One region of the Cobetia sp. genome, then DNA from elsewhere that is predicted to be linked to it. Evidence: predicted binding sites of a transcription regulator. Region 1 holds the regulator's gene; the other holds the start of a gene.
The links. Region 1 encodes sigma-54, which starts transcription at its own class of promoters, with help from an activator protein. Its sites were predicted from a motif close to TGGCACNNNNNTTGCTNT; they were not measured.
Positions count from the first base shown of each region.

Region 1 (7,030 bases):
CCAGTACGGGTTGGGCAGGCAGCGGGCATCGAACACCATGTCGGCGTCGGTCGGCACGCCATGCTTGAAGCCGAAGGATTCAAAGGTCAGCGTCAGGTGGCGGGAGCTGTGCTGGGCGACTTGCTCGGTGATGCGCGAGCGCAGGTCATGCACGCTCAGGTTGGTCGAGTCGATGACCAGATCGGCCTTCTGGCGGATGGGAGCGAGCGTCTTCTGCTCGATCTCGATGGCCTCGGCCAAGGTGTGGTCGTTGTCGCGCGTCAGAGGGTGACGACGACGGGTCGCCGAGTAGCGTTCCAGCAGCACTCGCGAATCGGTGGTCAGGTAGACGACCTGCACGTCCATGCCGCTCTGGCGGACGTTGTCGAGCAATTCGGGGAAGCGGGTCAAGGCTTCCGGCAGATTGCGGGCATCGATGGAGACCGCGATGCGCCGGCGCGCCGGGCTGTCCTTTTCGAGCTGATCGACCAGTGGCGCCAGCAGCATGCCGGGCAGATTGTCGATGGCATAGTAGCCAATGTCTTCCAGCGCCTGGAGAGCGATGGATTTCCCGGAGCCGGAGCGGCCGCTGATGATCACGATCTTCATGAAGTGCTCTCCAAGGGCGAGGTCAACGTCGAAAGAATGCAGGGGTGGGGCAGAAGGCTGCCCGCTATCAGTGCGCTGTACGTCGGCCGATGGGAGGCCAGCAAGACGAAAGCCCGGACGATGTCCGGGCCTGTCATTCAGCGCGCCGGTAATTCGGCGATGGCTTGGGTCAATGCCTCAAAGAGTGCACGCTGGCTGTCTGCCTGGCGCAGGGCCGAGCGATTGGTCGGGGAATTGAGCAATTCCGCGACCTGCCCGAGCAGCGTCAGATGGGTCTCATCCGCTTCCTCAGGCACCAGCAGCACGAACAGCAGATCGATGGGTTCTCCGTCGATGGCATCGAAGTCGATGGGTTCACCGAGCTTCAGAAACGCAGCGATTGGCGTCTTGCAATGCGGGCTGCGTGCATGGGGCACGGCCACACCGTGGCCAATGCCGGTCGACCCCAGTCTCTCGCGCCCGATCAGGCGCGAGAAGACTTCCTGGCTATCCAGGCTGGGAATGTTCTGTGCGATGAAGGTGCTGAAGAATTCAAGCACCCGCTTCTTGCTCCCCCCGGGGACACCGTACAGCGTGCGCTCGGGGGGAAGGATCTGATCAAGTGTCATGGCTGAAGGTCAACGGGTCCCGGTGCCCTGAGAGCGAGCCTGGGACTTTTCCTTGTGTTTGACCAGCTGGCGATCCAGCTTGTCGGCGAGCGCGTCGATGGCAGCGTACATGTTGGGGTCTTCTGCCAGGGCGTGGAGGTCAGCGCCTGCCGCGTGCAAGGTGCAGGCAGCCTGCTGGCGCTCCTTCTCGATCGACAGTGTCACCTGAACATTGGTGATGTTGTCGTAATGCCGTTCGAGGCGAGCGAGCTTCTCGTTGACGTAATCGCGGAGAGGATCGGTAAGTTCCACATGATGCCCGGTGATATTCACTTGCATGGACACGCTCCTTTATCCAGCGGGTTGCCATTCAATTGTAACCCTTTTTGACTACGAGCAAACCCTGATCGGACGCTCTGCAACAGGCTTGACGGCCACCGTCTGGCGATGTTTTCGCACCCTTGCCAGTGGCGTCAGATGTCGTGAGCGTCTGTACCGACAATGCCCAAGCTTTGCGCAAAGATCAACGCTGCGCTGCATCGTGGCTCAGTGCTTGTCTTCAACTCAGTGAGGGGTATCGGAGTGGACTTCAAGGGCACGTCTGGTGGGTGGTGCGTGAAAGACGCGCAAGAAGGCGGGTTTTCGTCGCCAATCCCTGCATGTACGTCGCCTTTCAGGCGCTTCGATTGCGTGGAGCAAGCGGCGTTCCGGGAGGTTCTTCGGGTGTCATCCAGGTGCAATACGCGCAAAAGTGACTTTAAAAACATGCGATTGACGGTGAATGACACTACCGGAATGACGGATTTTCGCCATCATCCTGCGCGCCGTCATGGCTCATGACGGGCAATTGGCGAGCGGTTGTTGGGGTGACAGAGCGCGCGACAGGCGTACCGCTACCCGCGAAGTCAGAGGCTGATGAGCGGAAAATCCAGCGCTTGAGGTTGGAGACGGCTGCCATTGTGGAGGTGAGAGCAGGGCATGGCAGCCGCAGGTGACGCGTCAGGCCAGACGCTTGCGCTCGCTGGAGGAGGGGATGCCCATCGCTTCGCGATACTTGGCCACGGTACGGCGTGCGACCTCGATGCCATCGCTGGCGAGCAGATCGACCAGCCGTGAGTCGGAGAGAGGCTTGCGGGCCGGCTCTTCCGCGATCAGCTTGCGGATGCGGGCACGAATGGCGGTGCTTGAGTGGGCGTCGCCACTGCCGCTGCCACCGACCTGGCTCGAGAAGAAGAACTTGAGCTCGAAGACGCCGCGCGGGGTGTGGATGTACTTCTGGGTCGTGACCCGCGAGATGGTCGATTCGTGCATCTCGACCACTTCGGCGATGTTGGCCAGAATCAGCGGCTTCATGCCTTCCTCGCCTTGCTCGAGGAAGTCGATCTGGCGCGCCATGATCTCGCGGCCGACCTTGAGCAGGGTGTCATTGCGCGATGACAGGCTCTTCATCAGCCAGCGGGCTTCCTGCAGGTTGTCCTTGAGGAAGGTGTTGTCGGCGGACTTGTCGGCACGCTTGATCAGCGCGGCGTATTCCGGCTGGATGCGCAGCTTGGGCAGCGCTTCCGGATTGAGCTCGACCTGCCAGCCATGGCGGGTATGGCGCACCAGCAGATCAGGGATCACGTAATCGCTGGCGGGCTCGCCCCAGGCGGATGCCGGACGCGGGTCGAGCGCGCGCACCAGGCGGATGACGTGGTCCAGCTCGTCATCGTCAAGGCTCAGGCGGCGCTTGAGCAGCTTGCGGTCATCGTTGCCCAGTGCCTCGAGGAATTGACGTACCAGGCGGCGCGCCTGCGCCAGCAGCGGCAGATCATCCGGCAGCAGCGCCAGTTGCAGCAGCAGGCATTCGCGCAGGTCACGAGCGAAGACGCCGGTCGGGTCGAACTGCTGCAGACGCAGCAATACCTGCTCGAGTTCGGAGGCCTTGAGGCCGGGCAGGCCCTGGCCGCGCAGGCCATCGACCAGCTCGTCGAGTGACAGGCTCAGATAACCGGCACCGTCGACGGCATCGATCAGGCTCTCCGCCATCTGGCGTTCACGGCCATCGAGGTCGGTCATCGCCAGCTGCCAGCGCAGGTGGTCCTGCAGGCTCTCGACGCTGGTATTGCGATCGAAGTCCGGCCCTTCTTCACTCCCGCTGCCACTGCCGGAGCTGGTCAGGCTACCGGCGTGGTCCTGGTAGAGGTCCGACCAGTCACTGTCGAGGGGGTATTCCTCGGGAATCTCGCTCGAGGAGTCGGCAGTGGAGATCTCGCTCGAATCCTGTGTCTCGACGACATCCAGCGACTCGTAGTCCTCGTCGAGCTCCAACATGGGGTTGGACTCGAGGGCTTGCTGAATCTCCTGACGCAGGTCGAGCGTCGACAGCTGCAGCAGCTGGATCGCTTGCTGGAGCTGCGGCGTCATGGTCAGCGAGGTGCCGAGGCGGAGTTGCAGGGTGGGTTTCATGGAGTCAGTCAATTCACGGCAAAGGAACGTGCTTACTACGCTATACCGTGACTCGGGGCACTGACAAGTGGTTGTCGTGAATATTCAAGCAACTTGCATGCCATGTTTCCACCAAGGTGGTATGGACGTCATGCATGCGTCTGATGTCAGACATGAAAAAGCCGCTACGCGATAAAATCACGCAGCGGCTTTCGAAGCTTTCGCCTCGCGAGGACTCAGCGCAGCCGCTGACCCTAGAGCGTGAACTCGTGGCCCAGGTAGACGTCGCGCACCTGCTGGTTGGCCAGGATGGAGTCCGCATCACCGTGGGCGATGATCTGGCCATCGCCGACGATATAGGCGGTGTCACAGATATCGAGTGTCTCGCGCACGTTGTGGTCGGTGATCAGCACGCCGATGCCACGGTCGCGCAGTTGACGCACGATGCTCTTGATCTCGCCCACCGAGATGGGGTCGACGCCGGCAAAGGGCTCATCGAGCAGCACGAAATCCGGCTCGGTGGCCAGTGCACGGGCGATCTCGACCCGACGACGCTCACCGCCGGAGAGGCTCATACCGGTGCTGGCGCGGATGTGCGTGATGCTGAATTCCTCGAGCAACTCTTCAAGGCGTGCCTTGCGGCCATTGCGATCCAGGTCCTTGCGGGTCTCCAGAATCGCCATGATGTTGTCGGCCACCGACAGCTTGCGGAAGATCGACGCCTCCTGCGGCAGATAGCCGATGCCGGCGCGTGCACGCTGATGCATGGCGGCAGCGGAGAGGTCCTTGTCATCGATGGAGACGTTGCCGGCATCGGCGCGCACCAGCCCGACGATCATGTAGAACGAGGTCGTCTTGCCGGCGCCGTTGGGGCCCAGCAGGCCGACGATGTCGCCCTGGCGGATCTCCAGCGAGATGTCCTTGACCACCTTGCGGCCCTTGTAGGCCTTGGCCAGATGGCGAGCGCTCAGCGTACGCGGAGTAGCAGCAGTCATGACTCAGTTTTCCTTGCTGGCATTGGCGCCGCGCGGCGTCAGAGTCATGTGCACGCGACCGCCTTCGGTCTGCTGTGCCGTCTTGCTGTTGTTGGCGTTCACCTGGCGCTTGTCGAGGAAGTACTCCACGTAGCCGCCTTCGAAGGTGTCATCGCCTTTCTCGAGACGCGCATTGCCGACCAGCTCCACGCGGCGCTCCAGCGCATGGTAGCGGATGGTGTCGGCCCAGCCCTTGACCAGCTTCTCGTCGGGCGCGGGTTGCTGTTCCAGGTAGGCACGCTTGCCGGTGGCCTTGACCAGCGAGATCTCGCCGCTGCCGGCGCGGCTGATATCGACGCGGCTGGCATCGAGTTTCATGCTGCCCTGGCGCATTTCCACCTGGCCGGTGTAGGTGGCGGTACCGGCCTTGTCATCGAGCGACAGGGCGTCCGCGGCGATGTTGATCGGCTGGCTGGCATCGCTGTCCAGCGCCATGGCGGCCGGGGCGAAGGTGGACATGCCCAGTGCCAGGCAGAGCGCCATGACACCGCTGTTGAGGGTCTGGCGACAGGCCGTCAAGGGCTTGCGAGTCGTGGAAGTCATGGTGGCTCCTTGGCATGACGGGGTCGCCGCCCGAGCAATGATGCCATCGAGCGGCAGAGAAGAAGGTGGTGCGGCGCGGGTCATGGCGTGAAGGCCAGCCCGGCGGATTCATTCACCGCTGGCAGGCGCTGCCTCGAAGGTGCTGTTGACGCGCCCATCATCGGGGGTGGTGTTGTCGGTGCCCGAGTCGATGCGCTCGGCTTCCTTGCTGGCCTCGCTCTGGCCTGTGCCGGGTTGCAGGACGCTGCGAACACGGCCCTGCAGCACGGCGGAATCCCGGGAGAGGTCGGCGCTGAAGCTGTCGCTTTCGACATGCTGGCCATTCTGGGTGATCACGACCGGCACGTCACTCCAGGCGCGATTCTGATCACGGCTGTAGTGCAGGACATCGGTATCGAGGGTCCACCGGTCATCGGGCTGGCGCAGTCTGGCATTGCCCTCGAGGGTGAAGGTGTCGCCGCCGGCGCTCAACACGCCACTGTCTCCCGTGGCATACCAGCGGCGGTCTTCACTGTCGTTGGTGCGAATCTTCGGGGTCTGCGCCCGGGTCACGTCATCGCCTGGCGTGTGCTCGATATGCGGCGAGGTCATGGACTGGATCGCCACGCCGCGCGCATCGAAGCGTGTCATGTCTGCCCCGTCGAGATAGTAATCCGGCTCACTGCTGTCGACCTCGACATTGACGGTCGATTCCAGGCTGTTGCGCTGCTCGATCAGCGCCAGCACGCCACCGACGAGCAGCAACAGCAGCATCAGCCAGAGGCGCGGAGAAGGGCGGGACAGACGTAACATCAGGGGCGCGACTCCTGCAGGTAGGTATCCAGCACCGAGGCCCAGTGGCCCTGGGCCTTGAGCAGCAGATCACAGAGCTCGCGCACGGCGCCATCGCCGCCCTGGCGTGAGGTGACCCAGTTGGCCTCGCTCATCACGTAGGCCATGGCGTTGGGCACGCTGACGCCGAGACCGACACGACGAATGGCTTCGCGGTCCGGCAGGTCATCGCCGCAATAGGCGACTTCTTCCAGCTCGATCCCGTGCTCGCGGCACAGGTCGGTCAGCGCGACCAGCTTGTCTTCACGGCCCTGGATGACATCCTGAATGCCCAGTTCCTTGGCGCGACGCTCGACCATCGGCGAGCTGCGGCCGGTGATCAGCGCAACGCGAACGCCACTGCGCAGCACCAGCTTGAGGCCATGGCCATCCTGGACGTGGAAGGACTTGGTCTCGACGCCATTGGCATCGTAGTGCAGACGGTTGTCGGTGAGCACGCCGTCGACATCCAGAGCCAGCAGACGCACGCGGCGTGCGCGGTCGATGATGTCCTGCGGATATTCTTCGCTCAGGGAATTCGTGTCGCTCATGGTCTTTCTCCTCGCACTCCGTGCATGCTTGACGCTGTCCTGTGAACGGCGCTGATGGGCGTTGAGCGGTAGCGTCTTGCCGGGACGATCTGCCGTCGAACAGAGACAGCGAACGCCCGCGGGAGTTCAGATCACGCCGCTGGCCAGCAGGCCGTGCATATGGATGGCTCCGATGGGGTGCTCATCCTCGTCACAGACTACCAGAACGCTGATGCGGTTTTCTTCCATGATGCGTACCGCTTCGGCGGCCAGCATGCTGGCGCGCACGGTCTTGCCGCCACGGGTCATGACATCATCGACCTTCAGCGCGCGCAGATCGCCATGCTGGTCGAGGGTGCGGCGCAGGTCACCATCGGTATAGACGCCGACCAGGTGGTCGTCATCATCGATCACGCAGGTGAAGCCCATGCCCTGACGCGTGATCTCGAGCAGCGCATCGCGCAGCGGGCTGCCGAGTGCCACGCGCGGCAGGGCGTCGCCATGATGCATC
Region 1 is NZ_CFDJES010000039.1:535-7,564, forward strand. Features, by position in the region: gene rapZ (RNase adapter RapZ) at 1-588, opposite strand, end outside; gene AC4FAH_RS05895 (PTS sugar transporter subunit IIA) at 726-1,196, opposite strand; gene hpf (ribosome hibernation-promoting factor, HPF/YfiA family) at 1,206-1,514, opposite strand; gene AC4FAH_RS05905 (RNA polymerase factor sigma-54) at 2,175-3,623, opposite strand; gene lptB (LPS export ABC transporter ATP-binding protein) at 3,857-4,597, opposite strand; gene lptA (lipopolysaccharide transport periplasmic protein LptA) at 4,601-5,179, opposite strand; gene lptC (LPS export ABC transporter periplasmic protein LptC) at 5,288-5,971, opposite strand; gene AC4FAH_RS05925 (KdsC family phosphatase) at 5,971-6,540, opposite strand; partial or broken gene AC4FAH_RS05930 (KpsF/GutQ family sugar-phosphate isomerase) at 6,667-7,030, opposite strand, start outside.

Region 2 (8,138 bases), on a different contig from region 1:
CACTCCCTGCCGATGGTGGCGGTGTCGATGAACAAGGGCATCTGGGACGGCCTGCCGGCGGATCTCAAGGCGATCATGGAGAGCGCCACCGATGCGATGGCCTACGACATGGTCTTCACCCTCAAGGCGCGTGACATCAAGGCGGTGAGCGCGGCGCGTGCCAATCCGGATATTGAGGTGATCGACATGGCGCCGGAGGAGCGCGCCAAGTTCCGTCGCATCGCGCAGCAGGAGTGGAAGGTGTGGGCCGAGAAGAATGAGCTGACCGGCAAGGTCTACGAGTCCGTGGTCAGCTTCCTGACCGACCGCAACCTGATGTGAGCCCGCTGGCGCGCGGGATGGGCGCCAGCCGCCGTGTGGCAAGAGGCATCAGCTAACCACGCTTTTGGCCACACGATCGCAGAACGATAAAGACGCGGGAGATCAAGGTCGGCGTGCTCACTGGGCGCGCCGATTCTCCTTGAGGCAGCGAGTCAGCAAGGAATTCGATATGGCAGAACATGATGTGGCGTCGCCGGGGCTACCCGAGGCGTCGGATGACCACGACCCGAATCTGGGCACGCGGACGCCGCTGGACCGCCTGGTGGGCAAGGGCACGCGCGCCGCGGCGTGGCTGGTATTGCTGGCGATGGCGATCAGCGTGTTCGAGGTGGTGATGCGCTACGGCCTCGATTCGCCGACCTCCTGGGTGCACGAGACGGTGATCTTCCTGGTCGCGACCAGCTTCGCGCTGGGCGGCCCGGCGGCCCTGGCCAACAATCGCCATATTCGCGTGCGTGTGCTCTACGACCTGGTCGGCACGCGCTTTCGCTACGTGCTGGACTGTTTCAATGACGTGATGACGTTCGTCTTCTGTCTGGCGATGAGCTATGCGGGCTGGGTGATGTTCTGGCGTGCCTCGCACAGTCCGCTGGGCGAGTGGCAGCTGGAGCGTTCCGGCACCTCATGGAATCCGCCGTTTCCGGCGCTGACCAAGGGCGTGATCCTGTTCGCGCTGGCGGTGATGACCCTGCAGGCGCTGTGGCATCTCTACCAGACATTCTTCTCGCCCCGTCCGCCCGAGGGCGGCAGTGAGGGAAGTGGCGCATCCGACGCCACTTCCGATGCCGCTCCCGACGCCACAGCTGACCACAAGGAGCCGCGCTGATGGATATCGCAACGGCTACGATGCTGCTGGTCGGCGGCATCTTCGCGCTGCTGGTCACCGGCCTGCCGCTGGCCTTCGTCACCGGCCTGGTCGCGCTGGCCTACACCTTCGGCTGGTTCGGCCCGATGGCGCTGCCGCTGGTCACCAGTCGTGTCTATGGCTTCGTCACCGAGTATTCGCTGGTGGCGGTGCCGATGTTCGTGTTGATGGCCTCGCTGCTGGATCGCTCGGGGATCGCCAAGGACCTGTTCAATGCCATGCGCGTGATGGCAGGGCGACTGCCCGGCGGCGTGGCGATCCAGACCATCGTGGTGGCGTTCTTCCTCGCCGCGATGTCCGGCATCATCGGCGGCGAGATCGTGCTGCTGGGGATTCTGGCACTGCCGCAGATGCTCAGGCTCGGCTATGACAAGCACATCGCCATCGGCGTGGTGTGTGCCGGCGGCTCGCTGGGCACCATGATGCCGCCCTCCATCGTGCTGATCATCTATGGCCTGATCGCCAACCAGTCGATCGCGGACCTGTTCACCGCGGCGATCACCCCGGCCATCGTGCTGATGGCAAGCTACATCATCTACGTGCTGATCCGCTGTCTGCGCAACCCTTCACTGGGGCCGGTGATGCCCGAGGAGGAGCGCCGCGCCAGCTTCCAGAGCAAGCGTGAGCTGCTCAAGGCCATCGGCGTGCCGGCGGTCATCGCGGGGCTGGTGCTGGGCTCCATCTACGGTGGCGTGGCCTCGGTGACCGAAGCCGCGGCGATGGGCAGCTTCGGCGTGCTGGTGGCGGTGATGCTGCGCGGCGAGTTCTCCATCACCCTGATGCAGCGTGCGCTGTCCCAGACCATGAACACCTGCGGCATGATCATCTGGATCGGTATCGGCGCGGCGGCACTGGTCGGGGTCTACAACCTGATGGGCGGCAACCGCTTCGTGTCGAGCATGATTCTCGGCCTGGATATCCCGCCGCTGGCGATCATCATGGTGATGATGGCGATCCTGCTGCTGCTGGGGCTGTTCCTCGACTGGATCGGCATCGCGATGCTGACCCTGCCGATCTTCGTGCCGATCATCGTGCAGCTCGGCTACGACCCGGTATGGTTCGGTGTGCTGTTCGCGGTCAACATGCAGGTGTCCTTCCTGTCGCCACCCTTCGGGCCTGCCGCCTTCTATCTGAAAGGCGTGGCACCGGAAGGCATCAGTCTCAAGGATATCTTCGTCTCGCTGCTGCCGTTCATCGCCATCCAGCTGTGCGTGCTGGCGATGTTGCTGCTGTGGCCGCAACTGTCGCTGTGGCTGGTCTAGTCTCAACAGACTTAGCCGTAGACTCGACGCCCTCGCAGATGCGAGGGCGTCGTCGTTGGTGACGAAAGATTTGCGCCGTCGTGTGGCGAGGGGGCATGCATGGCAGGCTTTGTGCTCTTTTATGGTGCAAATGAGCGGACGCACAAACACAGCCACGGTGAGAAGGGGCAGGCTGTCATGGCAGCTGCACCATCTTGGCACATTCCCTGCAATGCTCTTGCAATGCCTGTCCGGTGCCACGAGATCCTGTCGAGGTGACCCCCGACACGCTGCAGCACTTCACGAGGAGAGTTCACATGTCAGAGACTCAAGCACCGCTGTTGTTGCTGACCGATCTGGATGGCTCGCTGCTGGATCACCACGATTACTCGCCTGGGGCGGCGCGCAGCTGGCTGACCCGCCTGCGCGCGCGCGGTGCCTGGATCGTCCCCAACACCTCCAAGACGGCGGCCGAACTGGCGCCGCTGATGGACTCGCTGGGCTTGGCGGGCCAGCCGTGGATCGCCGAAAACGGCGGCGTGGTGGCGTTGCCGGCCGATTGGCTGAGTGCCTACCCGCTGGAAGAGGCCAGCGCCCCGGACGCACACGGCCTGTGTCGTATCGCGGTGGCGATGCCCCGCGACAGGATTCTCGCGGTGCTGGAGGAGCTGAGCGGGGAGTTCGCCTTCGAGGGCTTTGCCTCGATGTCGGTGGCGAGAATCAGCGAGCTGACGGGGCTGGGGGAGGGCGACGCGGCCCTGGCGGGACAGCGTGATGCCAGTGAACCGCTGGTGTGGCGTGACGCGCCGGAGCGTCTCGAGGACTTTCGCACGCGTCTGGCCAGCCATGGCCTCAAGCTGACACGTGGTGGGCGCTTCCATCACGTGACCGGGGACAGCGACAAGGGCGTGGCAGCGCGCTATCTGATCGCCCGCTACCGGCTCTACGAGCGGGTGCGCCCCTGGACGCTGGGCTTCGGCGATGGCGCCAATGACCTGCCACTGCTGGCCGCGGTCGACAACGCTGTGCTGATCCCCGGCGTCGGTGATACCTCTCAGCGTGATCGGGAGCTTGCCGATTATCCGCTACTGGCGGATGAGCGCCGCTGTTTTCGCGCCAATCTCCCCGGACCGCAGGGATGGGTCGAGGGATTGCGTCACTGGCTGGCCAATGGCCAGCCGGAAGAATGGACATCCAGAGGTCTGGGCGCCTGACGCCTGCCTGATGCGTGTCTTCGGCATGACAAGGAGCTGACATGAGCGATTTTTACCAGAATGGCATCATCACCAACTTCCATAACCTGACCGATCGTCCGGTGGAAGATCTCGAAGCGGACCTGATGCGCTTCTCCCGCAAGCGACCGATGAGCCTGATTCTGCCGTCGCTGTATTCCGAGCTGGAAGGCCCGGCGCTCAAGCATATCGTCGAGGAGCTGGCGCAGGTGCCCTACCTCAGCGAGATCGTGATCGGGCTGGACCGCGCCGACCGTGACCAGTTCGAGCATGCCAAGGAGTTCTTCTCACATCTGCCGCAGCATCACCGCATCCTGTGGAACGACGGCCCGCGTCTGCGGGCGCTGGATGAGGAGCTGACCGAGCATGGCCTGGCGCCGATGGAAGCCGGCAAGGGGCGCAATGTCTGGTACTGCTCAGGCTACGTCCAGGCCTCGGGCATCGCCGAGGCGGTGGCACTGCATGACTGCGATATCGTCACCTATGACCGCGGCCTGTTGGCGCGCCTGATCTACCCGGTGGCCCATCCGCAGTTCAACTACGAGTTCTGCAAGGGCTACTACTCGCGCATCGCCCAGGGCAAGCTGAACGGCCGCGTGGCACGCCTGATGGTCACGCCGTTGATCCGTGCGCTCAAGAAGGTCTATGGCCCGCTGCCGTACCTGGATTATCTCGACAGCTATCGTTATCCGCTGTCCGGCGAATTCTCGATGCGCACCGACGTGCTGGCGGACATCCGCATTCCCAGTGACTGGGGGCTGGAGATCGGCGTGCTGTCCGAGGTCCATCGCAACTACTCCACCAAGCGTCTGTGTCAGGTGGACATCGCCGATGCCTACGATCACAAGCACCAGCCGCTGTCCGAGGAAGATGCGCTGGGCGGTTTGAATCGCATGAGTTTGGACATCGCCAAGGCCATGTATCGCAAGCTGGCCACGCTGGGCGTCGAGATGCACGGCGAGACCTTCCGCACCATCAAGGCCACCTACTACCGTATCGCGCTGGACCTGATCGAGACCTACTACAACGATGCCGTCATGAATGGCCTGACGGTGGACCGCCACAGTGAGGAAGCGGCGGTGGAGCTGTTCGCCGCCAACATCATGGATGCCGGCAGCGCCTTCCTCGACAATCCGCGCGACAAGCCCTTCATCCCGAGCTGGAACCGGGTGCAGTCAGCCGTGCCGGACCTGCTCGAGCGCATGCACGAAGCGGTGGAGCTGGACAACCAGTAAGGCTCGCGGCGGGAAACAGCAAGACCTACGACAACGGGGCTGCCACTGGCAGCCCCGTTGTCGTAGGCAGAAGGAAGAAACGCGGGCGTCAGACGACCTCGATGGCCGGCGGGCGCACGGTTTGCTCCATCAGCCAGGCCGCCTGATAGGGACGGCGGGCCATGGTGGGATCGTAGGCCTTGTCGTGGCACAGGTGGTCGGTCAGCGCGACGCCTTGCCAGCTTTCCGGCAGCGGCAGTACGCGCGGCTGATCGGTGACATTGAGGGCGAACAGCAGGCGTCGCCCTTCATGGGTGACGCGCTCGAAGACGAAGAAATCCGGGCCGACATCGAAGACATTCTGGTCGGCATCCGGGTGGAAGCAGGGTTCGTTGCGGCGCAGTGCCATGCGGCGCTTGAGGGCGTGGAAGACCTCATGGGTCGCGGTGTTGGGGCTTGCCAGCAGCGCTTCCAGTTCATCACGCTGCCATTTGCGGCGGTTGATGGCGCGCAGATGGCCATCGCGCTCGACGCCTTCCTGGTGGTTGGGAGTCGCGGTCAGCGAGTGGATGTACAGCCCCGGGATGCCCTGCAGGCTCAGCATCAGGGTCTGACTGGCGATGAAGCGCTCGATCTGCCACGGGTCCTGGCCGCGCCGCGTGCCCTTGAGCGCATCGAAGTAGCTGATGTTGAGCTCATAGGGGGTGTCGGCGCGCCCGGGGTTGGCGCGCATGCTGACGTAGCCACCGAAGTCATGCACCAGCCGCACCAGGGTGTCGCGCTCGTGGTCGGGCAGCAGGCCCTCAAGGGCGCGAACGCCGATACCGTCGTGACTGGCGGTGAAGTTGAAGTAGCTGCAGCCGGAAGGCAGGGACGGCAGGCTGGTGGCCCACTGGGTCAGGGCGCTGGCATCGCCGGAGGTCAGGGTGTGCAGCGTCAGCGGCGGCAGCGTGAACTGATAGATCAGGTGCGCTTCATCGGCCTGGGCGCTGCCCTCGATGGCGGTGAGGTCGTGCTGTGACAGGCGATCGAGCCCGAAGTAGGACATGTTCTCGGCGTGGGGCACGTTGGTTTCGGTGATCAACAGGCTGCCCGGCGCCAGATGGTCGACGATGGCGCGCAGCAGGCGCACCACGGCGTGTGTCTCCGGCAGGTGGATGCAGGAGGTGCCCTGGCGTTTCCACAGGAATGCCACCGCATCGAGGCGGATGATGCCCGCGCCCTGCTCGAGGTAGTAAAGCAGGATGCCGATGAACTCGAGCAGCACATCGGGATTGGCGAAGTTCAGGTCGATCTGGTCATCCGAGAAGGTTGCCCAAAGATGGCGCAGGCCACGACGGGTATGCACCGGCGTGAGCAGGGCAGATGGACGCGGGCGCACGACCTCGGAGACATCGGTGTCGGGGTCCATCTCGATGAAGTAGTCGCGGCCGGGCTGCACGCCGGCCAGATAATCGGCGAACCACAGTGACTCGCGCGAGCAGTGATTGATGACCAGGTCTGCCATCAGGTCGCGCTGCTCACTCAGGCGCCGGATGTCCTGCCAGTCGCCGAGGACCGGATTGACCTCGCGATAGTGGATGACGCTGAAGCCGTCATCGCTGCTCCACGGAAAGAAGGGCAGCACGTGGACACCGGACAGGCTGTCGTCCAGTCGGCTGGCGAGGAAGTCGTGCAGGGTCGCCAGTGGCGCCTCGCCTTCCTGCTGCAGGCTGTCGCCGTAGGTGATCAGCCACTGGTCGCGCTCGCTCCAGAGCGGCTCGCCTTCCGGTACGCGGGGGTTGAGGCGCGTGCGATGGAAATCCAGCACCGTCTCCAGGCGTCTGAGGACTTCTTCATGACGCTGTGGGTAGATCTCGGCGAGCAGGCGTGTGGCGTGCGCCTGGAAATCAGCTTGCGAGAGACGTTTGGCGAGAGAGACTCTGGCGCGTGGCCTGGCGCTGCCCTCGCTCGGCGCAGGATCTGAGGCAGTGGATGTCGAGTGATCGGGAGATGACGTATCGGACATGGGCAATCCTCGTGGCAGCAAAAGCGGTCAGACTCTGCCTCGTGAGCCGCAATGGCAGAGCGTGTCGCGGGTGATCTTCGGGAAGCCCGCCGGTGCAATCCTGCGGGGCCGGTGGCAAGACTGGAAATCACATATCAGATGAAGTCGGCTGGCCGTCGCTTGGTGAAATCCCTGAATGGCGCATCGCTCAGCGGCGCCCGTGGGTGACGGCCTGGCGCCTTTACTCATGAGTCATGCACGCCTCGGGCCAGATTCGTCAAGCCTGCAAGGCAGGACGGCCAGCCTGCATGTGCCGGCTGGCCGTCCTGTCTGGCGTCATGTGGCCTGCGGCCAGCTGACGCCACTGCGCTTCATGACATGCTTTACTTGCGCAGCACGCGATACAGAATCAGCAGAATGACGGCGCCGAGCACGGCGATGACAAAGCTGGCCAGATTGAATCCCGTCACTTCACCGAAACCCATCAGGGTGCCGACCCAGCCACCGACCACGGCACCCAGGATGCCGATGATGCTGGTGACGATGATGCCACCCGGGTCCTTGCCGGGCACGATCACCTTGGCGATGATGCCGGCAATAAGACCGAATATGATCCATGCAATGATTCCCATGTCGCAGCTCCTTGCGTCATCGTGATCAATCTCGCGGCAGAGATCATTCGCCGCCAGTCGTGAAAGGATTTCACGGCTCGGGCAAGCGTCCTTGTGAGGCGCTGCACCCTGATGTCATCTTTCGGTTATCGGGCGGGGATTTCAAGCCTGCCGGCAGGTTGATGGACGCTTTCGCCGCGGTGTCCGCCCCCCCGGGGCGACAATCCAGGAAACTCCTGTCGCCCCTTGGGCGCTCCTCAAGGCTAGTTCAGTCATGTCGGGGCTGACATAGGCTCCCGTGGCGGTGCCTTAACGGTTACAATACCCGCCATTCGCTGTCATTCGGCTGCGCTGCGCCACTTCCTCGCTGTGCTTCGCGCGGGGCCGCAGCCACCTCGCACCCAAGCAGGCTCTCCAACATGCACTGTCCCTTCTGTGGAACTCATGAAACCAAGGTCACGGATTCCCGACTGGTGGTCGAGGGTGACCAGGTGCGGCGGCGTCGCCAGTGCGCGGCCTGCGGTGAGCGTTTCACGACCTACGAAACGGCGGAGCTGGTCATGCCGCGCGTGGTCAAGGGCGACGGTTCGCGTGAGAGCTTCGATGAGCACAAGCTGCGTGCCGGCATGCTGCGCGCGCTGGAAAAGCGCCCGGTTTCCTCCGAGCT
Region 2 is NZ_CFDJES010000013.1:12,720-20,857, reverse strand. Features, by position in the region: gene AC4FAH_RS02795 (TRAP transporter substrate-binding protein) at 1-321, shown strand, start outside; gene AC4FAH_RS02790 (TRAP transporter small permease subunit) at 491-1,147, shown strand; gene AC4FAH_RS02785 (TRAP transporter large permease) at 1,147-2,448, shown strand; gene AC4FAH_RS02780 (HAD-IIB family hydrolase) at 2,745-3,641, shown strand; gene AC4FAH_RS02775 (glycosyltransferase family protein) at 3,683-4,894, shown strand; gene AC4FAH_RS02770 (sugar phosphorylase) at 4,983-6,881, opposite strand; gene AC4FAH_RS02765 (GlsB/YeaQ/YmgE family stress response membrane protein) at 7,244-7,492, opposite strand; gene nrdR (transcriptional regulator NrdR) at 7,891-8,138, shown strand, end outside.
Region 2: a site for sigma-54 is predicted at 2,644-2,661, ahead of AC4FAH_RS02780 (HAD-IIB family hydrolase). Genes of this name have one in related genera too.